Regions from separate parts of the Brevibacillus sp. FSL K6-2834 genome, predicted to be linked through region 3. Evidence: predicted binding sites of a transcription regulator. Region 3 holds the regulator's gene; each other region holds the start of a gene.
The links. The regulator LexA, encoded in region 3, represses DNA repair genes until DNA is damaged. The targets are predictions, from matches to a motif close to CGAACATATGTTCG.
Positions count from the first base shown of each region.

Region 1: the regulator LexA is predicted to act here: its motif matches at 5,838-5,851, upstream of NST96_RS02710 (carbohydrate kinase).
Region 2: the regulator LexA is predicted to act here: its motif matches at 3,444-3,457, upstream of NST96_RS22060 (DNA repair exonuclease).

Region 1 covers NZ_CP151945.1:500,045-509,908, forward strand. The annotation lists gene NST96_RS02665 (cytochrome ubiquinol oxidase subunit I) at 1-267, opposite strand, end outside; gene NST96_RS02670 (pirin family protein) at 419-1,180, opposite strand; gene NST96_RS02675 (DoxX family protein) at 1,282-1,668, opposite strand; gene NST96_RS02680 (FMN-dependent NADH-azoreductase) at 1,751-2,377, opposite strand; gene NST96_RS02685 (MarR family transcriptional regulator) at 2,494-2,949, opposite strand; gene NST96_RS02690 (hypothetical protein) at 3,140-3,325, opposite strand; gene NST96_RS02695 (GNAT family N-acetyltransferase) at 3,425-3,910, opposite strand; gene NST96_RS02700 (GntR family transcriptional regulator) at 3,910-4,596, opposite strand; gene NST96_RS02705 (EamA family transporter) at 4,706-5,644, shown strand; gene NST96_RS02710 (carbohydrate kinase) at 5,906-7,006, shown strand; gene NST96_RS02715 (pseudouridine-5'-phosphate glycosidase) at 7,010-7,927, shown strand; gene NST96_RS02720 (diguanylate cyclase) at 8,189-9,697, shown strand; gene NST96_RS02725 (heavy metal translocating P-type ATPase) at 9,845-9,864, shown strand, end outside.
Region 2 covers NZ_CP151945.1:4,495,101-4,504,964, reverse strand. The annotation lists gene NST96_RS22080 (M23 family metallopeptidase) at 1-413, opposite strand, end outside; gene larC (nickel insertion protein) at 565-1,698, shown strand; gene NST96_RS22070 (DJ-1/PfpI family protein) at 1,790-2,347, shown strand; gene NST96_RS22065 (LarC family nickel insertion protein) at 2,471-3,397, opposite strand; gene NST96_RS22060 (DNA repair exonuclease) at 3,535-4,668, shown strand; gene NST96_RS22055 (AAA family ATPase) at 4,665-6,884, shown strand; gene NST96_RS22050 (TIGR00300 family protein) at 6,957-8,159, opposite strand; gene lipA (lipoyl synthase) at 8,329-9,216, shown strand; gene NST96_RS22040 (YhcN/YlaJ family sporulation lipoprotein) at 9,255-9,864, opposite strand, start outside.
Region 3 covers NZ_CP151945.1:3,090,308-3,100,171, forward strand. The annotation lists gene NST96_RS15345 (UvrD-helicase domain-containing protein) at 1-900, opposite strand, end outside; gene crcB (fluoride efflux transporter CrcB) at 1,104-1,472, opposite strand; gene NST96_RS15355 (DUF896 domain-containing protein) at 1,565-1,762, opposite strand; gene NST96_RS15360 (LysM peptidoglycan-binding domain-containing protein) at 1,843-2,199, opposite strand; gene lexA (transcriptional repressor LexA) at 2,356-2,979, shown strand; gene NST96_RS15370 (DUF456 family protein) at 3,165-3,650, opposite strand; gene istB (IS21-like element helper ATPase IstB) at 4,018-4,746, opposite strand; gene istA (IS21 family transposase) at 4,743-6,248, opposite strand; gene NST96_RS15385 (DUF4269 domain-containing protein) at 6,323-6,910, shown strand; gene NST96_RS15390 (hypothetical protein) at 7,097-7,660, opposite strand; gene NST96_RS15395 (transposase) at 7,662-8,456, opposite strand; gene glnA (type I glutamate--ammonia ligase) at 9,407-9,864, opposite strand, start outside.

The DNA.
Region 1 (9,864 bases), 2.6 Mb from region 3:
TTTCCCGACTACTTCCATAAAGCCGGGCCACAAAAGGGACAACTGTACACCTGCGATGGTGCCGGAGGGAATGGCCACACCGAGCAAAATGGCCTGTCCTTTTGTCCAGCGTTTGGCCATCAGCTCGTAGTCGCGGTCCCGGGTGCGCTGGAAGAGAATTTCGGCCAGCAAAATCATCAGGGGCAGCCCTACGCCCAAAGTGGCAAAGATGATGTGAAAGGCCATCGTAGTGCCAAATGTGGCTCGCGCCAGTACAAGATCGTCCACCGTATAACGTCCTTTCACTGTGATGCTTTGTCAAACATTCCCTTTTATTGTCTCTTGGGAGGGGCCGGAATATGCAAAGGCAAACAAACAGGCCGCTCCAGTCAGCGGAGCGGCCTGTTCAATCGTACGGTTTGGAAGGTTGCCTAGTTGTTTACTTTCGGTATAGCGGGTAGTCCACCTCTGACGGCACCTGAATCGCAACGAGGCGGAGCGATTCACCGGAAGGGGCGCTAAACCGGAGCTCTCCGGCCTGATCCGAGGACACCACGGCAAAATCGCCGCCGTGAAGGCCACTCGCTCCTTCTGCCAAATGCAGCTCCCCTTTGCCCGAAACGACAACTGCTGCCAGGGAATACCCCTTTGGAAGCTGCCAACGATAGGAATGATTGGCCGGGATGATGATATCTCTCATCAAAGAGTCGGTCACGAGAGAAATCGGCGCATCCGTACCGATCACCCGTTTCACCTGTACGCCGTCAATCACATCGAGCGGAAACTCTTCATGATTGTACTGGTTGTAAGTGGGCGGCACCTTGACCGCCTGGGAGAGATGAGGCTCAAACCAGATTTGAAACATTTCCGTGCCTGTACTCATTTCTTCGGCGTGATAAGCTCCTGATCCGGTCTGCATTACTTGCGCTCCGCCGGTGGATACTTGCTGCAAATTGCCTAGTGTATCGCGGTGACCAACCGTTCCGTTTAGCACGTACGAAACGATTTCAAAGCCGGAGTGCGGATGCAGCGGTATTTCAAACGTCGTCAGCGATTTGGCCCAAGCCCAGTAAAAGAGGGGGCCGACGCGCTTGACAGCCGTTTCCTCGTGGGGAAAAGCAATCGGTTTGCTCTCCACGATTTCGCCATTGCCGAAATGGCCTTTTCCTTGTTGGTCCGGTGTATAGATGGAAATGTGCATAATGGCCTCCTTGTTATGGGACATATATGACATAGAAAGTAGCTTCTATGCTAGCTGTTGTTTTGCATAAGGGCAAGGCATAACATGCTGATTGTTTTTGATTAGAACAGCGTATAGGCACCAGGACCGATCAGAGCAACGCCCAAAGCGACAGCAATCAGGGTCAGATTGTATTCGTAGCCGTTTTGTGTTGCCCAGTATCCGTTAGGGCCGTGGACTTTTACAATCGCTACAAGCATCGTGCCGATGATCAGCACAGCGCCTACCCAGGTGCCGACTCCGGCAGCAAACAGCAGTCCGCCAATCAGTTCACTCAAACCAGCCATCAGAGCCATGGCGACGCCGGGCTTCATGCCGATGGATTCAAACCATCCGCCCGTACCCTTTAATCCGTGACCGCCAAACCAACCAAACAATTTTTGTGTACCGTGAGCTGCAAAAGTAAGACCGACAACAAGACGAATGATCAACAAACCTACATCTACCATCATACATTCACTCCTTGTAAAATAATTTTAAATTAGAGTATTTTGAATTTGAGATATTAGTCCAAAAAAAGGCCGGCGGGCCTTAGAAGGACTCCGCCAGTTTTGCAGCCTTTTCAATGCCTTCTTGAATAAGTGCTTCCGCTTTGTCAGGGGACGCATTGTGGCCTTCTACGATGACAGTGGACATGTCTTTCACGCCCAGAAAGCCCAGAATGGTTTGCACGTATTTAACAGCCATTTCAACATTGGCAGCAGGACCTTCGGAGTATACGCCGCCGCGTGCGTTCAGCAGAGCCACTTTTTTGTTGTTCAACAGCCCAACTGGACCTTCTGCAGTGTAGCGGAATGTTTTGCCTGCTTGGCACAGGTAGTCGAAATACGTGTGAAGGACAGCAGGTACAGTGAAGTTCCACAGCGGGAATGCGATCATCACTTTGTCGGCTTCGATAAACTGGTTCAGATATTTGTTAACCAGCTCAGCTGCTTTTTGATCTTCAGCAGTCATTTCCATTCCTTTGCCTTGTTTGAACATGGCATTGATTTTTTCTACATCGTAGTATGGCAGGTTTTCTGCGAACAAATCCAGTTCTACGATCTCGTCTTGTGGATGGGTCTCCTTATAAGAGTCCACGAAAGCTTGGTACAGCTTTACGCTGACTGCTTGCTCCACGGGACGGTTGTTGGCTTTGATAAATAATACTTTACTCATGCTTTTCTTATTCCCCTTTCAAAAGGAAAGTATATAACCTTGAAATAGTAAATCTTGATTTTAAGATTATTACGTATCGAGGATCTTGTCAAGAGTTTTTACACTTCCATGTTTTTTTATTTATGAAAGCGCTCTTGAGCAGAATGCCCCAACTTTTTTAACAGCTCGATTGCGCTTCTCTTTTCCTCCGGATTGAGGCCACTGACGGCTTGCTCAATGGCTATTTTATGGGAGGGAAAGATGGAAGCCAGAAACTGTTGACCTTTTTCCGTCAGTTCTGCGTAAATAACCCGCCGGTCTTCGGCACATGGCTTGCGGACCAGAAGCTGCTTCTTTTCTAGTTTGTCCACGACGTACGTAATGTTACCGCTCGAGATCAGGATCTTTTCGCCAATTTGCTGGAGAGGCTGGGGACCTTTATGGTACAGCACCTCAAGTACGCCAAACTCGGTGGGATTCAACCCATGCTGGCGGATTTCCCGCGTGGTATGTGCCGTTACCCAGTTATAGGCACGGGCCAAAACCACCATCAGCAAAAGCGAGTCGTCACGATGTTGCTGTTCTTCGGGCATGCGTGCACCCCCTGTAGGATTTAGTTCAGTACATATCTCAAATTTAAGATAATTATACACCTCTTAGTGGTGCTTGTCAAAGAAGCGGACAAAACGGCAGCAACGTATCCCGCATCGCAATGTAGAAAGGGAAAGCAGGAAAAAGCTCCGGCCATTTGTTTTCATAGCCGGAGCCGGTTCCAGGTTGATTTTAATATTCCACTTTTGTTACCTCTTCCAGAGGTCCAAGAGGATTTTCGTGACCTTCCTTCAATTCCTTTTCCAAGAGCTTCTCATGGTGCTCGTCTGACAGATCAAAGTAGAAGAACTCGCCTTCCTGCTTGTCTTCGCCTTTTGCCTGCGCGTTGTTGTATCGTCCGTCTGTTTGATTCGACACCATCATCCCACCCATTTTTTTCGGTAGTATGTGCCGATGGACAGCAAATCATCCTTTCGCCGGGGGAATCGGCAAGCGGGGACAGCTTCCAAGACTTTTTCAGCAAGATGCAGACAGAGGGCGTTCAAACATGACCATGTCCCATGCCCGGATCCCGTTTTCAATCACGGGCTCGGGATAGGAACAGAAAAAATCCTTGCGAATTTCTGTCATGCGGAAGCCCGCCTTTTGGTAAAAAGCCAGATTGTCGATGCTGGAATTGGCGGTGCCTACTATGATCCGTGAAAAGCCTTTGGAGGCGAAGCGGCTGCAAAGCTCTTCAATTATGGCCTTCCCCACTCCCTGTCCGCGGAATTCCGGCCGGACGGCGAGGTTCTTGATCTCCGCTTCCTCGGGGGACAAAGCGTGCATCAGACAAACGCCCAGCACTTGGTCCTGCTGATCCTGGGCGATATACAGCTCTCCTTCGTACATGTACTGGTCAACGGCCTCGGCCCAGTCATCTGCCAAAAGCAAAAGAGAGCGGTATGCCTTTCTTTCTTCATTCGACTCAATCAGGGAAAGCTTTAGCGAGGGTTTATTCATCAGTCGTCTCCTTTGTTTGCTTTTTCCAGTTGGCGTGCTACCTCATGCATGGGTCTGAGCCAGTTTTGCGTCATCGCTTCGACAGCGGCCGCCGCATTTTTGTCGCGGAGGGCCTGAATCAGTAGACGATGCTCTTCTACTGAAGTGCGGGCAGGCAAAAAATGCTGGAAGAAGACAAATTTTAACCGGCGCAAATGCATGTGCAAGAGGGAGGTAAAGGATGATATGTACGTATTTCCGGCCGTTTCGTGGATCAGCTTGTGAAACGCCTCGTCCAGCTCCATGGCGGCATATGACTGGCTTGTCTCGATCGCTTCGGAAAACTGCCTGTTCAGCTCGGTCAATTCGTCCAGCACCGCATCGGTGATCTTGGGCACGACCAGCTCCGCAGCCAGCGCTTCCAAGGCGATGAGCGGCCGGTAGATGTTGGGGACGTCTTCGGGAGCCAGCTTGGTCACTCGCGTCTCCACACCGGGCTGCATCTCTACAAAGCCCTGCAGCTCCAGGATTTGCAGCGCCTCCCGTACAGGCGTCCGGCTGACTCCTATCGCGTCGGCCAGCTCCGTATCCAATATTTTTTCGCCCGGCTGCAGGGTACCGTCTATGATCCAGGTCTGCAGCTGCTGCAATACCTTGTTTTTCGCGGAGGTTCGTTCGACCTTTCGCAAATTGGGGGGAAGAGGCATGGCAAGTCCTCCTTAGAAGGCGTTTTGGTAAAAGAAGCATCTTCTTGTATTTTACAGCAGAATGCGATATATTGCATAATATATTGGATGGGAGAGGAGAAAAAACACCATGTTTTCTTCATTGCGCGTCCGCGGCTTTACAATGGTGATTGTCGCTTCGATCTTATGGGGAGTCTCAGGCACCGTGGCCCAATCGCTCATGCAGCATTATCAGTTTCAAACGGATTGGCTGGTAGCGTCACGGTTGCTCGCCTCCGGATTGATCCTGCTCGCGCTGTCATTATGTGGGCCGCATCGTCAGAATGTTTGGCGGATTTTGTTCTCCGGCGGTGATTTGGCCCGGCTCCTGCTGTTTTCGATCGCAGGCATGCTCGCGGTCCAGTATACGTATTTTGCCTCGATCGAAGCGGGCAATGCGGCGACTGCGACGCTGCTGCAGTATTTGGGGCCCGTTTTTCTGGTTGTGTATCTCGTCATCAAACTTCGGCAGTTGCCTTCAGCAGCACAGGTGACGGCTCTGATCCTGGCTCTCGGGGGGACGTATCTGCTCATCACGGGAGGAAATCCGGGGAAGCTGACGATTTCCGCTGCCGCCGTTATTTGGGGGCTGGCCTCGGCGCTGGCGCTTGCTTTTTACACCGTATACCCGAAGCCGCTTTTGGGGCGCTGGGGGTCTACAGTCGTCCTTGGCTGGGCGATGCTGATCGGGGGCATCGGTCTTTGCCTGGCAAAACAGCCTTGGCAAGCAACTGACATGATCTGGTCGGTTCCATCGGTTCTGGCTGTTGTCTTCATCGTCTTGTTTGGGACCTTGATTCCCTTTTATCTGTACGTAGACAGTCTGAACTATATCCGCCCGACAGAAACCAGCCTGCTTGCCTGCGCGGAACCATTGTCTGCCGTGATTACGACCGTTGTTTGGCTGCATGTGTCGTTCGGGATGTTTGAGTGGATCGGCGGTTTGTGCATTATCGGGACGATTTTTGCCCTGTCCCGCCATCGGGAAAAAGCGAAGGAGCCGGCGCTGCAGAATGCCGTAGGATCGTAAAAAAAGGCGGGCATAGAGGTCGGAAAATGCAGGCGATCAAAAGCGATCAACCATGGATTAGCAAAAAAGCAACATAACACAGCATAGCCGTTATAGAAGCGCATTCTTGTGACCATCTTTTCGCGGATGGTCAAAGAATGCGTTTTTTCTTGCGGCACCATTATTTTCTCTTTGAAAACTTTTGTCTATGTGATAAACTTTTGTTTGTAAAGAGAAGCAGTTCGAGTTGCAAATGCTACTAAGGCAGAAAGGAGGAGGGCCGTGGACAAAGAAAAACAAATCCTCCGCTACATTCGTGAAAATCCGTTCGTCAGCCAACAGGAGCTGGCTGACAAGATGGGCATTTCCCGGTCGGCGGTGGCTGGCTATATCGCGCAGCTGACCAAGCGCGGCGAAATCAAAGGACGGGCCTATATTCTTCGCGACGAAGAGCTGATCGTCTGCATCGGCGGAGCCAATCTGGACCGGAAAGCGCGGGCCAAGCAGCAAGTACGGCTCCACTCATCGAATCCGGTAACCATCTCTGAATCATGCGGAGGGGTCGGCCGCAATATCGCGGAAAATCTCGGTCGGCTTGGCTGCAATGTCTCGCTGATCAGCTGTGTCGGGGAAGACAAGGAAGGCGACTGGATTTTGCAGGAAACGAAAAAGCACGGGGTCGATATCAGCCAGGTGTGGCGGTTGCCCACTCAGCGAACCGGTACGTACACGGCGCTTTTGGACAAGGAAGGCGAAATGGTCGTCTCCCTGGCGAATATGGATATTTACGATACGCTCACGCCGCAAATGTTTGCGGAACGGTGGTCCCATATCGCAGCCGCCCGGGCCGTTTACCTCGATACGAACCTTCCTGCAGACTGTTTGGCATACGTGATCGGACGCTGCCGGGATGAGGGCATCGCGCTGTTCGTCGATCCGGTTTCTTCTGCCAAGGCGGAAAAACTGCCCGAGCGTTTGGACGGAGTCGAAGCAATCCTGCCGAATCGAGAGGAAGCCGAGCTTTTGTCAGGCATGGAGATCAAAACCATGCAGGACTGCGAAGAAGCGTGCCGGAAAATCAGGGCACGAGGCGTGAAAAGTGTCGTGGTGACGCTCGGCGAACAGGGCATTTATTATCAATCGGAGGACCAGGCGGAGAAGCTGGCCCCCTACCCGACAGAGGTAGTGGACGTGACGGGAGCGGGCGACGCTTTTGCCTCCGGTCTTTTGTACGGGGTCGTAAACGGTGAGCCGCTGGGCAGAGCGTGCCGGCTCGGCATGGCTGCTTCGGCCTTGACGCTGCAGACCGAGTATTCGGTATCGCCGCTGCTGAAGCCGGAGGAACTGGAACAAACGATAAACCAATACGAAGAGGAGCGATAACGGATGAAACAATACCTGACTTTTACAGATGAAGTGCGCCATGCATTGGACAATAACTTGCCAGTTGTAGCCCTGGAAACAACAATCATTTCCCACGGGATGCCGTATCCGCAAAATATCGAGATGGCGAAGGAAGTCGAGCAGATCATCCGTGACAACGGCGCGGTACCGGCAACGATCGGGATTATGGACGGAAAAATCAAGATCGGGCTGTCGGAAAGTGAACTGGAAGAGTTCGCGACGAACAAATCCGTTGAAAAAGTAAGCCGACGCGATTTCCCGTACATTCTCGCCAGCGGCAAAATCGGGGCGACGACGGTAGCCGGTACGATGATCGCAGCCCAGCTGGCAGGCATCCGCGTTTTTGCCACAGGCGGCATCGGCGGTGTTCACCGCGAAGGCGAAATCACCTGGGACGTGTCTGCTGACCTGACCGAGCTGGCGCAAACGGGCCTCGCAGTCGTATGCGCCGGATGCAAGTCGATTCTCGATATCGGCCGTACCCTCGAATACTTGGAGACACAAGGGGTGCCTGTCGTCGGCTATCGCACGGATGAGTTCCCTTCCTTCTTCGCAAGAGAGAGCGGCTTTGGCGTCGATTTCCGTCTGGATGCTCCAGAAGAAGTCGCAACCGTGATGGATACGAAGTGGAAGCTCGGTCTGGACGGCGGTCTTGTCATCGCCAACCCGGTACCGGAGAAGGATGCGCTTGATCACGGCAAGATCGAGGCAGTCATTCTGCAAGCGCTGAAGGAAGCGAAAGAAAACGGAATCGCCGGCAAAAAGGTAACGCCGTTCTTGCTCTCGAAAGTAAAAGAACTGACAGAAGGCAAAAGCCTGCAAACCAATATTGCCCTGGTGAAGCACAATGCAGCCGTGGCTGCGCAGATTGCCGCCGCTTATCATAAAAAGCAAGGGTAAATAAATACGCAAGGCTAATGAATATGCAAGGCTCAAAAGCAAATGCGGGAAGCCCTGTTCCGAATGGGAGGAGCAGGGCTTTTTGCCATTTCAAAAAGGTGACAAACTGACAACAACGGGCTTGCGATTTCAAGGAAGAGGGTCCGAAAACATTTACAAGTGAACCTTGCAGCTTTATGATGTAGCGGAGTACGTCTGCCATGCTGATCGCCCGTGACGGGGTCGCATGTGGCATACTAAGAAAGCAGAAGGCGTGAGAGTGTGTTAAAAGATTTCGGTACCAATCTGGCTATCTTGATTTCGTGCTTCTTGATCATCGGTCATATTTACAAAGGAAAGCTGGTCGTACCCCAGTCCCCCATCCGCATCCGTCTGGTGTATGGCGGTTTGCTTGGCATGGTAGGTGTCTTGCTGATGCTGTATGCGATCAGAGTCTCTCCTTCTGTGGTGGCGGATTTGCGACATATAGTGATTGTGTTGTCAGCTTTTTTCGGAGGGATGCCTGCGGCCCTGGCTTCAGCCGTCATCATCGCGGTCGGACGGGTGGGATTGTATGGTGTAAGTGCCGCCTCGCTGACTGCTGCATTTTTTGCCATCCTGATCGGAATCGGGTGTGGCGCCCTGTCCTATTTCCGAATGCAGCCCTGGAGCAGGATTATCCTTTTGAACTTCTACGGCATTGTCGTGGCCACATCTTCTCTGTACATGAATCTTCCCGATACATCTTTGTTAATGCAAGTGGCGATGTATCAGTGGCCAATATCCCTCATGGGGGGGATCCTCAGTTATTTGGTCATGACGTATATTCGCCGGACCAATCACCTGCTTTACGAGCTTGAGGAGAGCGAGGAGCGCTACCGGCGCTTGGTGCAGCTCTCTCCAGACGGAGTCCTTGTGGTGTCGGAAGGCAGAGTTGTGTTGACCAACGACGCTGCTTTAAAGCTTTTGGGACTGGAAAAAAGGGAGCAGCTGCTGGGAAAACCGCTGTATACCTTTACGAAAGAGGAGTGGCGAGCCGAAGCCTGTCGCGATACGTATGCGCATAAGCATATGGAGTCTGTCACGGATCTGATCGAGACAAGGTTTCGCCGCCAGGATGGCAGCGAGGTCGATGTCGAGACGGCGAGTACATGGATTTCCTATCGAGGCGAGCCGGCCCAATTGATTCATTTTCGCGACATTACGCTTAGGAAGCGGGCAGAGGAGCAGCTGATGTCAGCCAACCAGCTTTTGCGCGATTTGACCAATATGGACGGATTGACTGGCGTAGCCAACAGGCGCTGCTTCGACGAGCGAATTCGCGCGGAGTGGGAAGCATGTCAATCGAGTGGGGTTCCGTTCTCGCTCATTATGTTTGATCTCGATTATTTTAAAATGTACAACGATACCTACGGGCATCAACCGGGAGACAGGTGTTTGCGGGAAGCAGCAGGAGCAGCTGCAGCAGCCGTATCTGCGCTGAAGCTTCAGGGAGCGATGGTCGCCCGTTATGGTGGAGAAGAATTTGCGGTGCTGCTGCCGGGTACAGACGCAGATCGGGCCCTTGGAATAGCGGAGGATGTGAGGGAGCGAATCGTATCTCTGGCCATTCCGCACAGCGGCTCAAAGGCAAGCAGTGTGGTGACGGTGAGCGTAGGCGTCTCAACGCTCCTGCCTGCCGAGGCAATCTCCCCGGAAAATGCCATAGAGCGAGCCGACCAGGCTCTTTATGAAGCAAAAAAAGCAGGGCGCAACTGCGTTCGGATGGCTTCGCAGACCCCGTTTTGCTGAAATGGACAAGCGGGGAATTTTTTTTTGAAAAAAACGCTTGATATACCCTATGGGGGTACTGTATACTGAAGTTGCGATAAGAAAAGACGTAAGGGGAATACTAATAAAAATATACCCCATATGGGTATTTGGTTCGGAGGAATCAACATGAGCGGCAAAGTAAAAGA
Region 2 (9,864 bases), 1.4 Mb from region 3:
TCGACATCATTTTCCCTGTCTGCTCTGCCGTCCCCATCTCCATCCACACCCAGTCCGCCGAAAAATTGGATGGAAGCGGGAGTGGCATCCCGGTCGTCCGGGTTCAATGGTCCGCCCCACAAGGCAGGAGGAATCTCAATGGCTGTCAAGCGCTGGGGAGCTTGCTGCCGGTTGTCTTTTTGCCTTGAGCGTTTGTTGATGGAACGCTCGTACTGATCCACCGCCGCCAGATATGACCAGGGAATGCCGTATACGGATTCAAAGCGCTGAAACAGCGCCAGTCGTTCCTGATAGATGGGATCTCCTGAAGTAGCCGCCGGGACGGACAAAGCTGCCTGTGAAACAGGAGGCCATGAACACAAGGTTAAGAGTACGCACAAACTGATTTGCATCATCAGGCGAAACGTAGTCATGCCCGTCTCCCTCCAGCAGTATTCTCCTTTGTAGGTTCTGCCAGCACACTGTGATTATCCGAGATAGTTTTTGCCAGTCCCGGGAGCCAGAATGGGCCAACCCCGGGTTTTGGTGTATGATCGTATCAGAAGACAGAACGGAGGAAACTGGATGCAGACGATGATGATAAGAGGCGATCAGCCGCTGTTTTTCCACAAATTGCGTGGTCCGCTGCTGCGGTTGTGGGAGAAGGCCGGGATTGATTCTCTGGAGCAGGTGGAAGGTGCAGCGTGCAGCGGACTTGCAGGACGGGTTCGGGCGGAAGCAGAAAATCAGGAGGCCCGGCTGGGAGTTGCAAACCAGAAGGTCCGTCCGGGAGCTGCAAATCAAAATCAGGCGGTCCAGCCGCATAAGACGCATTTCGAGGCTTTTTTGCAGCGTGCCGAGAACTTTCGCACCACATGCCCACCCGACGTATGGCAAAAGGAAACGGAGGCGTTGCGACAGCTATGGACCGTGATAGAGCCGGAAGCGTGCAGAAAAAATGTGCAAATCCTCGTTCAGCCTTTGGTGATTCCGGCCAGATTGCCGGTAGCCGCTCTGCCCTTGCTGGATGGATGGAACGTACATGAGGACCCGCACATTCCGCCAGAACAGTTTTCTCCGCTTGTGCTGCTGTGGCTGCAGGAGACCGGGGCAAAACCGATCGGGACGATCAGCGGCAAGATAAAGCGCGTGGAGGCCGGAGATGGAGTGGCTGTCTTCTTTGCCGATATGAACGACCCTGCCGGCTGTGCAGAATCACGGACGGGCATTCCCGTGGTCCATGAATACCGCGATCACGGCGTTGAACATATTGACGAAGGGATGTTCCTCCTGCAGGCCAATCTGGACGACAGCAGTCCGGAATGGATGGCCCACGCCATGGAGCGTTTGCTTGAGGCGGGAGCCAACGATGTCCACTTTCTTCCGGTTACGATGAAAAAAAGCAGGCCGGGCGTATTGGTGCAGGTCTTGTGCTACCAGAGCAGACTGGAAGAACTTAAATCTGTCTTGTTTCAGGAGACAACCACCTTCGGTATCAGGTATTTCCCCGTGGCCTGCCATCGGCTGGCAAGACAGTTCGCAACCGTGAAAACACAATGGGGCGAGGTTCCCGTAAAAATCGGGCTGCACCGCGGAAAACAGGTACAGTGTTCACCGGAGTATGCCGTTTGTGCTCAATTGGCGAAAGAAGCCGGCATCCCGGTGAAGCAGGTGCATCAAGAGGCGCTTTCGCTTGCCCTTGCGATGAAAGTACGCTGACGCGTGATGCTGCCAGCAGGAGTTCATCGGTCCGTGAAGAAATGGGTAGAGAGAGGTTTTTTCCTCAAAAATCCAGCGGGGAGGCTGTACTATGAGCAAAAAGGTGCTGATTGTAACCGGTGACGCGGTGGAAGCTTTGGAGATCTTTTACCCCTATTATCGCTGCCTGGAGGAGGGGCTGGAGGCCGTCATCGCTTCGCCTGCCAAAAAGACGCTGCACACGGTCTGCCACGATTTCGAAGCCCACAGTGAAACCTATACGGAAAAGCCTGCTTATCAACTGGCCTCGCATGTGGCTTTTGCGGATGTAAATCCGGAGGAATACGACGGCCTGATCATTCCGGGGGGCCGTGCCCCTGAATATATCCGGCTGAACGAGCATTTGAAACCGATCCTGACTCACTTTTTTGAGGCAAACAAGCCTGTGGCCGCCATTTGTCACGGTTCGCAGGTGCTGGCGCTCGTAGGCGAGCACGTTCGCGACCGCGAGATGACTGCCTACCAGGCATGCCGCCCAGATGTAGAAGCGTGCGGAGCCATTTATCGCACGGAACCTCTGCACGTTCACAATAACCTCGTGTCAGCCCACGCATGGCCTGACCTTCCGGGATTCATGCGTGAATTCCTGCGCCTGCTCCGCGAGGCTTGATCGGAAGCTTGTGCATCCGTGGGCCTGCCTCATGCAGAGCAGTGGCAGCAGACATGAAAAAGCCTTGTCCTGATTTTGCGGACAAGGCTTTTTTGCTTCCGGATGTCTCGGACTTAAATGAGATCACATAGTGCCGACCAGCACCCGCAGTACGTTAGGCTGATCGGGAAGATCGCGGGTCCCTGCCCCGTAGCCGATGGCGTCCACGGTCATCGCCGGAAGCGGCCCGAACTGCTTGACCAAGGCGGCCGCAACCCCTGCTCCGGTCGGAGTAGTCAGCTCTTTTTGTATGTCTGTTTGGCGAAGCGGAATTCCTTTCAGCATTTCCATCGTCGCGGGTGCAGGGACCGGGTACAGGCCATGGTCACAGCGGACGTAGCCGTTTCCGGTCGGAACAGGGCCGCTGTACAACTGATCAATGTCCAGGTCTTCCAAAGCCAGGGCGATGCCGACGACGTCGACGATTGAATCCAGCGCCCCTACTTCATGAAAATGAACCGTATCTACCGGCACATTGTGAATTTTGGCTTCGGCAATGGCGATTTTCTCGAAGATCGCTTGCGCTCGGGCGGTCACACGCGGTGAGAAGTCAGCCTCGTCGATCATCGCAGAAATTTCTTTGTACCTGCGGTGATGATGATGTCCGTGATCATGGCTGTGATCGTGCTCGTGGTGGTGATGTCCGTGATCATGGCTGTGATCGTGCTCGTGGTGGTGATGTCCGTGATCATGACTGTGGTCGTGCCCGTGATGGTGGTGATGGTCGTGGTCATGGTCGTGGTCATGACAGTGATCGTGATGATGTCCGACGTTTAGCACCGGCAATGTTTTCAGCGCTTTGAGCTTCTCCAGCTCTTCATCGATCACATCCAGCTTTAGCGAGCTGACCCCTTTTTTCACCACCGTCTTCCACTCCATGCGGAAATTCCCCAGCGGCAGCTTGCGCAGTTCACGTTCAATCGTTTCGCGGTTCGCACCCGCATCGACCAGTGCAGCGAGCAGCATGTCGCCGCTAATTCCCGAAAAACAGTCCAAATAGGCAATACGCACAGCAATCGCTCCTTTTATCCGGTACTCTTTTCCTGTATCATAAAAGGGAAAATATGTTCGTGTATGAGACAGGGGAATCTGCTGACCAAAGTGTACCATTTCCTCCAGCAGTCTGTCATGCCAAGGAGTGAGTTTTCATGTTGTCGTTTATTCATATAGCTGACGTCCACCTGGACGCGCCGATCCGTGCCATGTCCGTTTCTTATGAGCTGAGGCAGGACGACTTTCGGCGGACGATGCGGACGGTTCGGGATCTCGTGTTGGAAAAGCGGGCAGATGTTTGGCTGATCGCCGGTGACCTCATGGAGCTGCATGGCGGGAGAAGAACCACGGCGATTTTTTTGCGTGATCTGTTTGCCAGCGTGGCTCCTACACCGGTCTGTATCGCTCCGGGGAATCACGACCCGTGGCGGGCCGATTCCTTTTACCAGTCGTTGGAGTGGCCGGGAAACGTGTACTGGTTTACGCCGGAGTGGGGGGCTTTCGAATTTCCCGAAAAGTCTTGCGTCGTCTACGGATGGGGCTTTCCCCAGCCGCATGTGTACGAGTCGCCGTTGGCGGAATTCCCCGGAAAGCTGCCTGGCTACCGGCACCATCTGATGGTTTTGCACGCCAGTGTGGTCAACGGGGGAGGCGAGGAGCATCATCCGTACGCACCGGTAACCATAGAGCAGCTCGCAGAAACGGGAATGGATTACATTGCGCTCGGACATATCCACAAGCCTGCGCGCTTCGCTCATCCGGTACATAGACGGACGTTTGCCGCATACCCGGGTTCTCCCGAAGGCTTGTCTGTCAAAGAAAGCGGGCCCCGTCACGTCCTGTACGGCGAACTGAATGAAGCGGGCGAGCTATTGCTTGAGGAGCTCCCGGTCCAAACGCGAATGATCGTGAGACGGGAGATCGATATACAAGGGGCGGAAACGGTCGATCAAGTCGCCGACATACTGGAAAGCGGGCTGGCCGATGTGCAGGACGGGCAAATTTTGGACATCACCTTGACAGGGAACAGGCCCGTACATTTTACGCCAGTTACAGATGTGCTCGAAAAGCGCTTTTCCCGCTTTTTTGCCATCCGCATCGCAGACCGGACGAGACCGGACCTGGATGCGGGCAAGCTGATCGCCGAGGGCGGCATCTGGGGACGCTGGCTGCAGCGTCTCGCCGAAGAGGAAGCGGCTGCGGCCGCGTCTTCCGATGAACAGCGCCAGGCAGTGGCTCGCATGGCCATGAAAATAGCGCTGGAGCGGATCGGAGGAATGATCGGATGAAGATTCACGAGCTATCGATCAAAGGCTTTGGCAAATGGCGCGGAGCCGATTTTCGCTTCGCCCCGGGACTGAATGTATTTGCCGCTCCCAACGAAGCGGGAAAATCTACGCTGCTTCAGGCGATATTTGCTTCGCTGTACGGGCTGAAGCGGGATTATGTTCGTTCCGCCCGGTATTTGCCCGAGTACGACAAATACTTCCCGTGGCATTCGGGCAGCTACGAGCTTAGCGTTCTCTACGAGGTAGACGGCAGGCGCTATCGGCTTCACCGCCGTCTGGAAAAGGAAAGGGAACAGGCTCAGGTTTTTCTCGACCCCGACTGGACAGAGGTAACGCACCTGTACCAGGAAGACCGGCGCAAAGAACGAAACTTTCTTGAGCTCCATCTCGGCTTGACACGCAGCTTGTTTACTGACCTGACCTGGATCAGGAGAAGTCCGCTGGAAGCTTCGGAATACCTCCTGCCTTCGCTGTTTGGCACGAGCGAAGCTGATCCGGCGGTAAACAGAATGCTGGCAGCCCTGGACAAGGAATTGACGCTGATCGGAAAAAAGGAACGGGCGGAAAATACGCTGCTTGGCAAGGCAGGAGCGCTGGTCGCGCAAAGAGAACAGGAGCTGGCCGAAGCGGAAGCCGGCTGGGCAGCCGTTCAAACATTGACGCAGCAGATCGCCCACTGGGAGAAGGCAAAGCAGGAAATGGAGCGGACCCGGGAGCGGATGCGGCAGCGGCTTCTCGTCCTGCAAAAGGAGGAGCAGGCTTGGCAAAGGAGATGGCAGGACAGCTACAGGGAGCCTGATGAGGAAGGCTGGCCGCAGTGGGAAGCGACAGCCCGCACAGAAGAAGAGCGTGCGCTGCATCGCCAGGTTCAGTCAGTTTTGGCTGCCCAGGGGGATTGGGGTGAAGCTGAACAAGACAAAGGAAATGCGGACGTACCTGAAAGCGATGCTTTGGAAAAGCTGGAAGCGGCTTACCGGCAGGCATTGGAATTGCGGAAGGAGCGAGACGAGTACAAGGAGCAAGCCGACCGGTTGGCTGAAGCGGCGCTTAGGACCGCTCCGAGCCGTGTGGGCCGGGGGAAAGAGAAGCGGACCGGAAAAGTCCGTCTGTGGTGGACAAGCTGTCTGGCGAGTCTGGTCGTCGCCGCATTATTTCTGCTTGCGGGCAACGCTCCGGTCGGCTGGATCGCTGCAGGAATCTCAGCTGCATGTGCCCTTGCGGCTGCAGCCGCGAATCGGGGACAGACAAGGCAGAGAGAAAATTGTGCCGCCGGCAACGAGCACGAATGGCAAGCCTGGCAGGACAAGGCTGCCCGCTGCGACCAGGAGCTGCAGCAGCTTTTGCAAAAGTGGAATGCCGCTGACTGGGATGCCTTCCTGATCATGAGGGAGGAGCGGAAAAACCGCGTGCAAGACAGACAAGCGAGTCTGGCAGCGCAAGAGTGGAAACGCCAGGAGGAGAGAGCCCGCCTGATAAAAGAGTGGGGAGAAGCTTTGCGGGCACTGCTGGAACAAGAAAAGGCAGTACGCGAGCAGGAACGGACAACCCTTGAGCGCGAGGCCAAAGAGCTGGATCGGGAGCTCCTCGCTATTCGGGAGCGCATCGCCAGGGCATCGGGAGAGCTGGGCCAGCAGGATGAAGTCTCACTGGCAAAAGTACGCGGGGATTACGAGGAGGCGGTCGAGGGGCTGCGCCAACTGCAATTGAACCGGGAAGCGCTCACTCTCGCCAGGGATACGCTGCAGCAGACTTTACACGAATGGAACAAAGAGCTGTCACCCGCGGTCAATCGGATTGCCTCCGACATCATGGCCCAAATGACCGGAGGCAAATATGAGGAAGTCAGGCTGGACCCCCAGGAGAAATTTGGCATAAAGGTCTGGGACAAGCCGCACCAGCGAATTGTCGAGCATGATTGCTGCTCTTCGGGAACGCAGGACCAGCTTTACTTTGCCCAGCGACTGGCGCTTCACAGGCATGTCAGCCAACAGACGGAGCCGCTGCCCCTGTTTTTGGACGACCATTTTGTCCATTACGATCCGGAAAGGCTGGAGCGAGCCCTCCATACGGTCATGCGGCTGGCTGAGGAATATCAGATTTTTTTGTTTACCTGCACAGATCGGGAGAGCAAGCTGTTGCAGCCGCTTCTGCAGGGATCAGACCGCCACTGCCTGCATTCCTTGAGGGAAACGGCCAGCAGCGAGACGCAAATATAGGAAAGATACAAAAATCCTCCAGACAGGAAAAGGTCCTTTCTGGAGGATTTTACATGTATTGTATTTTTTACTTCAGCTTAATTCCTTGTCCAGCATCGTCAGGAACAAGCCGACATCGGTTACGACGCCGACGGTTTGGGCGGAACCGCGGTCCATCAGCTTGGTGACAACGGCAGGGTTGATATCCACACAGACGGTTTTTATCCAGCTCGGCATCATATTGCCTGTTCCGATCGCATGCAGCATCGTAGACAGCATGACGACCATTTCCGCGTCGGCGACCTGATCCGCGTATCGGGCCTGCGCTTCGATCAGGTCCATCAAGGTGTCCGGAAGCGGACCGTCATCGCGGATGGAACCGGCCAGCACGAAGGGCACCTGGTGTTTGACACACTCGTACATGATTCCGCTTTTCAAGGTTTGATCCGCTACCGCTTCCGCGATGGAGCCGGAACGATTGATCGCATTGATCGCCCGCATGTGGTTTTTGTGCCCGCCGCGGACCACTGATCCGGTGTCCAGGTTGACGCCGAGGGACGTCCCGAACAGCGCTCTTTCAATATCGTGCACGGCGAGTGCATTCCCCGAGAGCAGTGCATTTACATAGCCTTTGCGAATCATGTTCTGAAAAGCTTCCTGCCCGCCAGTGTGAATGACGACGGGACCGGCGACGAACACAATGCGACCGTTGCGTTTGCGAATGTCCCGCATTTCTTCTGCCAACTGCTTGACGATGACTTCGACACGGCGCTCCGAGCTTACTTCATTGTTCATGAAAGAAAATTCGGAGGAGCGTTCCTCTGTCGGTTGCAGGACGAGACGAACTCCGTTGCTGCCGCAAATGACATGATCGTCCTTTTTAATATCGCGCAGCTTGACGCAGTGAACCTCTTCGCCCTTGACCACAAGACAGGCATCCATCCGCTGATGCTTGGCCCGGACCCATTTGCCGTTCAGAAACACTTCGGTGGCATGATTGGTGGTAGAGTAAAAATCGTCAGGCACCACCTTGTCCTTTTCCGCCAGTTTGATCGTTGGAGCCTCTTCCCCGGTAGGAATCGTACAGCCGAGGTTGATCAGCTCGTTTAAAATCAGCTCGAGCTTGTCTTCCGGCAGGTTAAGAGCGATCTTGGCGACTGATTCGTCGTCTACCTGATCGCCTACGGATAATTCCAAAACGCGGTAACGCCCGTTGTACTGTACGACAGAAGCGTCGATTTGCTTGAGAATGTTATCGCGGATAATGTGTCCGCGCACCTCGATGACACGTTCCATGGTTGCTCCCTCCCCATTGTTGTCAGTATTGGTTCTTCTTAGTATATCGGTTGGAGGGACCGGCTAAAAGAGGATGCTGATAAACGGATAATTATACAGGTGTTGCCCCATTCCAGAGCAAACTCTATAATGAATGGAGAGACCCAAGTCCAATGAGGAGTGAGCCCTAATGTCGCAACGCAAGCCGGAGTGGCTCAAGATCAACCTTGTATCAGGAAAAGAACTGGCCAACTTCAGAGAATTAAAGCAAACGATGCGCAGTCAGACGCTACATACAGTATGTGAAGAGGCGAAATGCCCCAACATCCACGAGTGCTGGGCCAATCGAACCGCCACTTTTATGATTTTGGGCGATATATGTACGCGTGCTTGTCGATTCTGTGCGGTAAAAACGGGGCTGCCCACTGAGCTTGATCTGGCAGAACCGGAACGCGTTGCGGAGGCCTCGGAGCAAATGGGCTTGAAGCATGTCGTCGTAACTTCTGTTGCCCGTGACGACCTGGCAGACGGAGGAGCAACTGTTTTTGCAGAAACGATTCGCGCTATTCGCCGGCGCTTGCCACTTGCTACCGTAGAAGTGCTGATCCCTGATTTTATGGGGAACTGGGATGCGCTCAAGGTAGTGATGGATGCCCGTCCGGACGTCCTGAACCACAACATTGAGGCAGTTCGCCGCATGTCCGACCGAGTCAGAGCCCGGGCGAAGTACGACCGTACGCTGGAGCTTTTGAAAAAGGCAAAGGAATTTCAGCCTGACATTCCGACCAAGTCCAGCCTGATGATCGGTGTAGGCGAAACGTTCGAAGAAATCATAGAGACGATGGATGACCTGCGCAGCGTCGATGTCAACATCATGACGATCGGTCAATACCTGCAGCCGACTAAAAAGCACCTTTCTGTTGAAAAGTACTACCACCCTGACGAGTTCGTCCGCTTGAAAGAGGAGGGCATGCGTCGCGGATTTTCCCATGTGGAAGCAGGGCCGCTGGTACGCAGCTCCTACCATGCTCATGAACAGGCGAATGCAGCCAAAGCGACAATTGCACAAGCGCAATGATAAAAGAACCCCTATGCGAGCATAGGGGTTTTACGCATTTATCGGGAGGAGGTTCCCATACCTTGTTTTGCTTTGTTGGTACGATTGTTTTCGGTCGTCATCGTTGACCCTTTTGTGCGCATTTCTTCGCCGTCCACTGTTCCGCCCATCCGCTTGATCAAGGCGTCGATTTGACGAGTGTCTTCAGCCCTCGTAACCGGGCCGTTGGAAGTGCGGCTCGCAATTCGGGAAATCTCGTCAATGTCTTGTTGGTTGTCCGTTACGTACACTTTGTAGTAACGAGGAGAAACCGACATCGCGTTCATTCTCGCCTGATCCTTTGCTGTCCGTCCATCCGGGCCTTGCGTATTGAGACCGACGAATACTTCTTCGTCTGTCACCAGGACGGTGGAACGATCTACCCCAGGGCAGCTGACAGTCACATTGCCCACTGCACGGGCCAGTGCATCGCGATCCACGAAGACGTTATTGGCACCACCGCCAAAGCCTGTGCCATTCGCACCGCCAACACCGGCAGCTTGCATGTCAGCGCGATGTGCCTGGGCATAACCCATGTGCGGCATCGTGTTGGTCGCCATTGTACCAGCACCTTGATTGGTACGGTAAATCGACTGGTTGTTGGTACCGGCGCGATTCAGAGGGCGCATG
Region 3 (9,864 bases):
AAGGGGCTTGTGCGGGTCCAGAATCCGCCAGCCTTTTGGAAGGATGGACTTGACCAGCTTGGAAGCCCAATCCAGGAATGTCGCCTGCTGAACGTCATCCACTCCCAATTCGGGAAGAACCTCTGAAATGTACGTAAGGAACAACCGGTTTGGTGCAAAAACCATAAACCTCTTTGACATCATCGAGTCCTGATAATTGTAGATCAAATAGGAGAGCCGGTGCAGCGCAATCGTCGTCTTGCCGCTTCCGGCCACCCCTTGAACGACAACCGGGCGATCCTTGTCTGCTCGAATAATGTCATTCTGCTCCGACTGGATCGTCGCTACGATATCCTTCAATCTGCTGTCGTTCGTCTGATTCAGGTTGGCTGCCAGGAACTCATCGATGTACCCTTCCTGCAAAAATTCATCCGGATGGCCAACTTCGCGATGAATCGTCTCTTTGAGCGCTCCATCGTATATCCCTGTAATCTTCCCGTCCTCAATGGCAAAATTTCGCTTCAGGCGGACTTCGCCTCGCACAATCTCCCTGCCGCTGCGGAAGTACGCATCCTTGCTCTCGCCGCTGTAATATAAACTGGCAATGGGAGCACGCCAGTCAACGACAATTGAATCGAATGTGTCGCTCCGAACGATGCCCCTCTTTCCTATGTATACGCTGTCCAACTCGTATGTCTCGTCTTTCAGGAAGTCCACTCGCCCAAAATACGGCTTTTCCAGTCCTTGGTCCTCAAGGTAGCGAAGCTCTTTTCCTTTTTTGTAGTTGACGACCTGTTTCACATAATCGTCCGTAATCTCTTTAACCTCTTTCCGAAGAGTGTCCACTTCCTTTTGGATAATAGAGCGTGTTTCATCGAGTCTCTTCTGTTCATGCTCGTAGTCCGGGTGCTGTACAGTCATTTATATCCTCCTTTCCAAATTGTCAGGTTCAGCATCGCAAGGAGAAGTCCGGTTTTATTTCCACATGGTTTCCGGGCACGGGCTCTTCTTTGTTTCCTCGTAGCCTTCCAATGCCCTCTTCTTTGATTTGATGTTGCTTCCGGATTGGCTCTCTTTTGTTCTCGTTGACGCCTGCCCGTCTTATCCCGCTATATCTTGCCTGTTTACCACACTTGTCTGCCGATCCAGATCCCTGAACCGCAAGCAAGAAGGCCGGCCAAAACACTGGCGCCTGCATAGAACAGCCCTCTGCCGATCTGCCCATCTCCGATGAAGCTTACCACCTCAAGCGAAAAGGTAGAGAACGTAGTAAATCCCCCCATCAGCCCGGTTGTAAACAGAAGGTACATCTCCAAAGACATCAATCCTTTTTCCTTTCCCCACGCATAGAGCAGTCCGATGAGAAAAGAACCGGAGACATTGGCCAGCCATGTCCCAGCCGGCAATCCGGGTTGGTTCATTGCGAGACCGAGACCATAGCGTAGCAATGAACCGACGGCTCCTCCTACGGCAACAGCCAGCCATGCCATCATGGCAATCCCCCCTTCTCTCCTTTTTTGTATGGAACAAAAAGACATCCAGGCAAAAAGCATGGATGTCTTCTTTTTATGTCAAATGGTGCGTTTTAGTGTTTGGGGTTGTTATCCTCGAGGTCTTCCACGTAGCGGATCGATTCGAGATTGGAGCGAAGCGACATTTTCACAGCATCAATGTATTTTTGCCGCAGTTTTTTCTGTTCCTGTTTTTCCTCTTCAGTCAACCCGGCTTCACGAGATTTTTTGGCCAACTCGTTGATCCGTTTGATTTCCGCGTCTGATACCAAAGCCGTTTCCCCTCGCTTTCAATGAATGCCGCTCTATTATATCACATCTCGGCAACGAAGCAAGGGAAAGCTGCAGCTTGTCAATTCCCGACAGGAATTTGAATCGATTGGCCTGGATAAATAATGGCACTTTCCAGCTTGTTCAATTTTTGAATCGCATATACCATATCGCGAACATCCATTTTCGGGTCACTCTTGTAGGTGACCGCCAGCTCCCACAAGCTGTCTCCCGGTTGGACGACGATTTCCTTTACTGGTTGGATCATTTGAGCTTGTTGTACCGTATGATCCCCAGAAGCGAACACTAGTTCTGTCAAAGTGTAAAAAAAGAGAGTGAAAGCGGCAAAAAACAGAATGGCCTGTCCACGCGTAATGCCAAAACGAGCAGTTTTTCTTTCTTCTTTGGCGAAGCGATTAGATACGGTCATTGTACTCATTATTTCATCCCCCTGCAAACGTACGTTCTATCTTCTTGTTCTCATCATAATGCGAACACTTGTTCATGTCAAGAAAAAAACGAACTTATGTTTGTCGAACGCAGGATCCCATGGTATAATATAGAAAACATGTTCGAGAAGATAGAGGTGTGGTCTATGTCCAAGCTATCCAATAGACAGCAAGCCATCATCGATTTCATCCGCAAAGAAGTAAGGGACAAGGGTTATCCCCCATCTGTCCGTGAAATCGGGGAGGCTGTCGGTCTGGCATCCAGTTCAACTGTTCACGGCCATCTGGCCAGGTTGGAAAAAAAGGGGCTCATCCGCCGCGATCCTACCAAGCCCCGCGCGATTGAGCTGCTGAAAGAAGAGGAGCGCTTTCAAGACGACTTTGACGTATCTGTTGTACGCGTACCGGTGATCGGAAAGGTGACTGCGGGTCAGCCGATCACTGCTGTCGAGCAGGTGGAGGATTACTTCCCACTCCCTGACAGCATCGTGACATCGGACAAGGTGTACATGCTGCGCGTGTCCGGAGACAGTATGATCGAGGCTGGCATCCTGGATGGAGACTACGTGATCGTTCGCCAGCAGAATGTGGCCAATAACGGTGATATCGTCGTCGCCATGACTGAAGAGGACGAGGCAACCGTGAAGCGTTTCTTCAAGGAAAAGAACCATTTCCGGCTGCAGCCTGAAAACGCGACATTGGAGCCGATTATTCTGGATTCTGTAACGATTCTGGGGAAAGTGATTGGCGTGTACCGCTTGATTCACTAGAATAAGAGATTTCGTTGCTTGGATGAGCCATGCCTTATGGCGGACTCTTTGAAAAACGCAATCGACTACGACAAGCTTTCCTTTTCCACCCTGACAGCAAAAAAGGCGTTCGCGATTGCCTCGCGGACGCCTCTTCTTTTCATTTCCTTCGATTCTTTGATCGGTCCTTCTCCTACGAATCCCACTTACAGTGCGACAAAGAACCAGATGATCATCACTACCTGAAGAACAACTTTTACGACCACACTGCCCAAAAAACCGATGAGCGAACCCACTCCCGCTTTAACAGCCCGTTCAAACGGCTGCTTTTGGATCAGCATTTCCACCAGAACGACCAGCACGAACGGCATGATCAGCATGCCAAATGGGGGGAACAAAATCACCCCGAGCAAAATCCCCAGTGCAGCTGCCCACGATGACGCTTTGGAGCCCCCGTACTTCTTGACAAAGTACATGTTGGTGAGTAAATCCGCACCGTAGAGAAGAACACTTAAGACCGCCATTCCCCACCAGAAGGAGGCCGGAAGTCCGGCACCCGGATCAGCAATAAAAAAGTGATACAGCAAGAATCCGCCCCACAATAAAATCGTATCAGGAATGACCGGCAAAAAGATTCCGGCAATACTGAGGATAAACAAGGCCGCTATCACGATCCACAACAAGATCTCCATCCATTGACACTCCCTTCTGTATAGGGTATACGATAAAGTGCGGTTTTCGTTTCCATCGACTCGCTACATTTTGACAGAAACCTGTATATACTCGGTTCTTCTGCGAGTCGTAAAGCCAAACGTCGAATCGGAACATAGATGGTCTCGTCCCTCATTGTTCCCCTGCAGAGTTGCAAATAAAAGAAAGATAATCTGAAAGGACAGAAAATGGCTATGCATTCTCAAACGAAGCGAGATTGGTTTGACCCTTCCTACCTGAAAAAAGGAACCCCTCGGCAGCGGGAAGCCTGGTGTATTTTGCAACTCAAAAATGCAGAGTTTGGCGGCCAATTTATGCAGAACACTGCCAACATCAATACAAAAGAATTTAGGAAGACTTCATGCTGGATAGAGCATGGCGCAGTCGGTAGCTTTCTCCGGTAAACGCCAGAATATGGGCGTGGTGGACGAGGCGATCCACAAGGGCTGCCGTCAATCGCGTATCTCCAAACACCGTATTCCACTGCCCAAACTCCAAATTCGACGTCACAATCACACTGTTTCTCTCATAGCAGGCCGAGATAACATGAAACAACAGCTCAGCCCCCGTTTGGTGAAAGGGAACAAACCCAACCTCGTCCAAAATCAACAACTCACAGTCTGCCAGTTCTTTTTGAAACCGCATCAGTGCCCCATTCGCGTGTTTTTCCTGCAAGAGCGCAACCAGATCGGGAACACGGAAGAATCGAACGGCATATCCCCTTCGGCACGCCTCTACGCCAAGCGCTGTTGCCAGATGGGTCTTCCCCGTGCCCACTTTTCCCAGCATCAGCACATTTTCCTTGCGCTCCAAAAAACGTAGGTCGATCAATCCCTCCTTTGTACATGTTTCCGGTAAGGTGACTGCCTCAAAAGCGTAATCTTCCAGTGTCTTCAGTTGGGGAAACGCGGCTTTCTTTATCAGTCGCTTCAGCTTTGTCTCCTCCCGCCGTTGAATCTCCATCCGCAAGACTCCCAGCAAGAAGCTCTCCCGATCTTCAAACGGCACCTGTTCATAGGTTTCCATCACATGCGCCAAATGCAAAGTTTTGCACACCTTTGCCAGCTCTTCTCTCATTCCACCCTCACCCCCAGGATCCGGTCGTACTCATCCAGTATGGGTATCTGCCCGTGAAGGGCAGGGGGTGTATGCGACTCTGAAAACGGTTCCGGGCGGAAAACAGGGTGTTTTATCGCGTAAAGGGCATGCTCCAAGGCAACAGCCAGATGCTCTTGCTGATGCGACAATTCTCCCAGTACTTGCCCGATTTCCTTCAACGTATAGGTGTCGAGCAATCGATGGAGCAGGCGAATTCGTGCTTTTCGTGCATTCATGTCTTCCACCGTCAAAAACGTTTGGAGCGCCTGAGGCATCATATTGGTAAAGGAAGAATACATCACCGCCCGCGGGCGTTTTTCATATCTCTTCAATACCGCCTTCCAATCTACTGGAATGACTTTCTCCGTATAGGGACGAGGCAATGTCACAATCGGGGTGTATGTCCCGTCTGCCGTTAACACCTCCAGCACATCCCACTTGACTTTCACCAAAACCGGCTGCATGGCCCGACACTGCGGCAACGGGAAGAGAGCCGCGTCAAACGACAGCTCAGCGTATTTGTTCAGGTGGCACGTCTCCAGCCGGAAAATCTCCAGCGGTGTCGTCGGCAGCGTCAGCAGCTTGCATTTTTCTTGCTTCCACAACTCGGCAATGGTTTGCTTTTTCACATAGTGAGGGCGCTGCATATCCGCACGGGCAGCTTCCGCCAAATACGTCTCCAGTTGTTCCGGCGTATCGATAACCGGTGGCGGAACACACCAGTTCCGGCGTCCATACCCCACTTTGTTTTCCACATGGCCTTTCTCATGGCCGCTGTATGGATTGCAAAACAGGGGCTCAAAGCGGTAATGGGCGCAGAAACGCCGAAACGCTTCCGTACACTCTCGTTTTCCGCCTTGCTGGATGGACACAACAGCAGCGGACAAGTTGTCAAACCAAATCTTGCGAGGAACCCCTCCCATTTGCTGAAATAGCCGCCCTAAGGCCTCCAGAAAGCATTCCGTGTTTTCTTTCGGAACCGGGAACACAAAGGCGGCATTGCTGTACGGAAACGACAGGGTCAATACTTTCCGCTCCACCAGTTCTCCCGACTTGACCACGTACACCGTCCCAAAGTCAGCCTGGGCTTCCCCGCCTGGATGCTCCAAACGCTCAAAATGTTCGGCTCGTTCGGCTGCCATGGCTTTCTTCCGTTTGGAGACATATTCGGATACCGTTCGCTGCCCGCCAGGGAAGCCGTACTCATCCCGTAACCGCTGAAACATGCGGACGGCTGTATGGCGTTGCTTGCGTGGAAGACGCTCATCATCCTCCAGCCATGTGTCAATAATCTCTAAGTACGGTCCCAACACCGGATGGCGGCCTTTTCGCTTGCATACCGGTTCATTCCAATCGTCGCGATCCGCATATTTCTTGGCGGTTCGCCAATTCACCTGGACACGTTCCGCAATTTCCTGAATCGAACACCCTTCGACTTCCCGCAAAAATCGGATATACTGTTGTTGTGGCACTTTCAACATTCCTCTCACTCCCTCAGATTCTAGCCAAATCCAAGGGTAGATTTTGTAGGGGGATGTTGGCAAGTGCCTTTTTCATGGCCTCAGAATTGCGGTGGAACTCTGCAGTTTTCCGCCGCAATTCTCTGCACTTTTATCCTGCCATAAACACCTGGGCAGTCCTCGACAGCTTGGGAATCTTTGATGGGCTCAAAGAGTATCAACCGGTTCTGTGCGGAACGATCCCCCTCGATATTGATGTTGAGGACAGCGATCTTGATTTGATCTGTACGACAGCCGACCTGGATCGGTTTGGCCATGTGTTGAAAGAAAAATACGGGCATTTGGACCGTTTCACACAAGACCGCCGAGAAATCCGCAACATCCCTACGGCGACTGCTTCCTTTTGGTATCGCGGTTTTCAATTGGAGTGTTTTGCTCAACCGATTCCTGTCACAGAGCAAAACGCCTACCGGCATATGATGATCGAAGCACGGCTGCTCCAGCTGTCTGGGCAAGAAGCAGCAAAAGAGATTCGGGCTTTGAAAGAACGGGGGCTGAAAACGGAGCCTGCTTTCGCTCTGTATTACGGGATTGTCGGAGATGATCCTTATCAGGCTTTACTTGAATTGGAAAGATATTCGAATGAACAGCTTAAGCAAGTGATGGCAAATAAACCGACCTAAACGCCGGCCGTAAACCGGAAATACGAATAATGGTAAACTCAGACAACTTGTGTGTCCTTATGCGGGCATAAAATTAAGATGACTTCTGGATACTTCGGAAGTCATCTTTTTTGGATTGCTAGATTTGTCGTTTTACCTTTTATTGGTTAGATTTCAGTTGAAGACGGCAAATCATGATTTTTTTTTCTACGACTGACCAATTAACATACAGTAAGCATTTTCGGCCTGTTCCAGGTACACACTTGGATTCGTTCGGAATCGTCTGCGTTTGGTAGCTTCACTCAAACGAGCAGACCAACGCAGGCCTTCATTTTTAAAATCAAGGTAGTTTACAGACTGAAGTCTACTTAACACATTACTCTGGTGAAGTGCGTCATCGACAAATACGACCATTTCACCACTTCGGAGGATATATTCGTTCCAACTTCTCAGACCCGTCATCCGTCGATGCCGGGTCTTCGTCTGGCGGAAGAAACGCTCATGGTCGTTGTTCGTTCGTGGGACATGCGGATGGTCGTAACACGTAAACAGGCCTTTCCAAAACCCTCGGGAGTAGCTTTTCAGATTTGCAACCATTGGCAAGTCGTCTTTGCTGGTGTACGTCTGTTCAACCCAATCTAACAGATGCTGCATATGAAATCGAACCGTTTCACTTCGTTTATCTATGCTTGGATTCAAGATCCCGGCAACGTGGTGAATCGGTTTGGACCAGCGCATCACGGTAGCATATTGCTCTTCAAAATCATCCAATTTATCGAAAATTCTGATTAGGTTTTTGAGCAGAGAGGGCCCCTTTTTTACTCAGGCATCGTTCGAGGGAAGCCTGAATGGCTCTAGCATTTTCATAAACACGTATGCCCGGTAGATCGAGTGGGGGATTGCCGTCTTCGAGGAGCACAGAACGAATGGCCGCCACGTAATCTTTTGCCACCTCTGCTTCTGTAGAGGCATCGTTTTCGATTCGCTTCTCGACTTCGCGAATACCACGGAGGCTCTTCTTGATTCCTGTCTTGAGCTTGCGGTCTAAATCGACAACAGGCTTTGCAATGTCCTTTAGATAGTGGTATTGGCAGTATTGGTACGGCACGTCCGGCAGTAACGATTCCATGGCCATTCGGATGGATTGTTGACCATCCGTAACGATCCCGATGATGGGAAATCCCAGTTCGATAACAGGCAGGATGAGTTTCTTAAGTTCTTCTGCGGAGCTACTCTTTAGATTTTGTGCAGACAGGATCGTTCCGCTGAATACTTCTCGTATGACATAGAGCGTCTCATTGCCTTTCTCGGGCTGAACACCGTCCATGGAAATCATGATACCGCCACGGTCCTGAACAACTTGCTTGAGTGCTTGCTTGACGTGATCCGTCACGCTAGCGCGGAGCAAGGTAAGATAACGTTCGTACAACCGCTGAGAATTGCGTTCTGACGTGGTTACCCCGCGCTGATTCAACGTTTCCGTAATTTCGCCGATTGTCATATGTTGCTTAAACCGAAGCTGACCAACCAACGCTAGCACGTCAAAACCGTAGGAAGTGTGTTTCATGCTGAGAAGCTCAGCTTCAGCGGATTTGTAATAGGTTCTGGGGTATGAGCAATCTGCGTTGCTGCAAGCATAAGCCATACTCCAAGCTTGGATAACACCGGCAAGTGTGATGACATTCTTTTTCCATGCGGTATGATGTCGCCTGAGTTTCGTGCCACAGTGCGGGCAATGCTGTATCTCTGGCCGAAAGTATATTTTCTTTTCAGGAATGACACGATTCTTGGGTAAAGGCATGAGAAGACCTCCGTCAAATAGGCTAATGACTAACTTCGACAGAGGTCTTGGAAATCCTTGTTAGTTAATTGGTCAGTCGTAGTTTTTTTAAGAGACTGATATAAAATGTACACGAATCCAACATAAATGGGAAGCCAAACGGGTTCAAAGAATCCTGGAACTCGATAATCAGTAATTACAATTTTGTTTGGCCCAAAATCCAATTGTTGAATTAGATCTGAGATCATAAAAATAAAAACCCAAATCATCATCATTGTCGACAACACAATGGAAATCGCAATTTTTTTAATAATATCACCTCGTTATTATCAATAATCATTTCTTAAACGGACTTCAGAAAAGAAATGATCATTTTTGTAAAAACCCGAGTTAGTGTGCATACGCTGGATTAAGTCCGCATTTCATTAAACCCAACCATCAAATAATATGTTAATAATTTTTTATTTAACCATTAATATACACATCTGTAAACATATTTTAGGTATTTTGTTCTAAATTTTACATTGTAAAGGGGGTTAATCTTTATTAGCAGCATCCCATCCAACTTTAGTCAAATAAATTCATAAAAAAAGCCTTAAAGTTAATAGGAAAGCAAGTTTCCCATCTACTTTAAGGCGTATCTAACTTATAAAGCTGAAACCTAGTTAAAATTAAACTAAACAAGTTTTGTTTCTTTTTAGGGTCCAAAGAAATACAAGTACTCTTTCCCCTAAATATTAATACGTATTCATATACTGCTCGCGCTCCCACTCCGTTACACGGGTGCGGAACATATCCCACTCGATTTCCTTCGCGTCAACGAAGTGCATCAGTGCGTGTTCGCCAAGCGCTTCGCAGATGACCGGATCGGCCTTCAGGCATTCGATCGCGTCCTTCAAGGTAGCCGGCAAGCTGGCGATGCCCGCTGCTTCACGCTCAGCCTCGTTCATGATGTAGATATTGCGATCGACAGCCGGCGGCAGCTCAAGCTTGTTCTTGATTCCGTCAAGACCTGCTTTCAGCATCACGGCGAGAGCCAGATATGGGTTGGCGGCAGGGTCCGGGTTGCGAACCTCAATCCGGGTGCTCATACCGCGAGATGCCGGAATCCGTACAAGCGGAGAGCGGTTTTTCGCCGACCATGCTACATAGCAAGGAGCTTCATAGCCCGGTACGAGGCGCTTGTAGGAGTTCA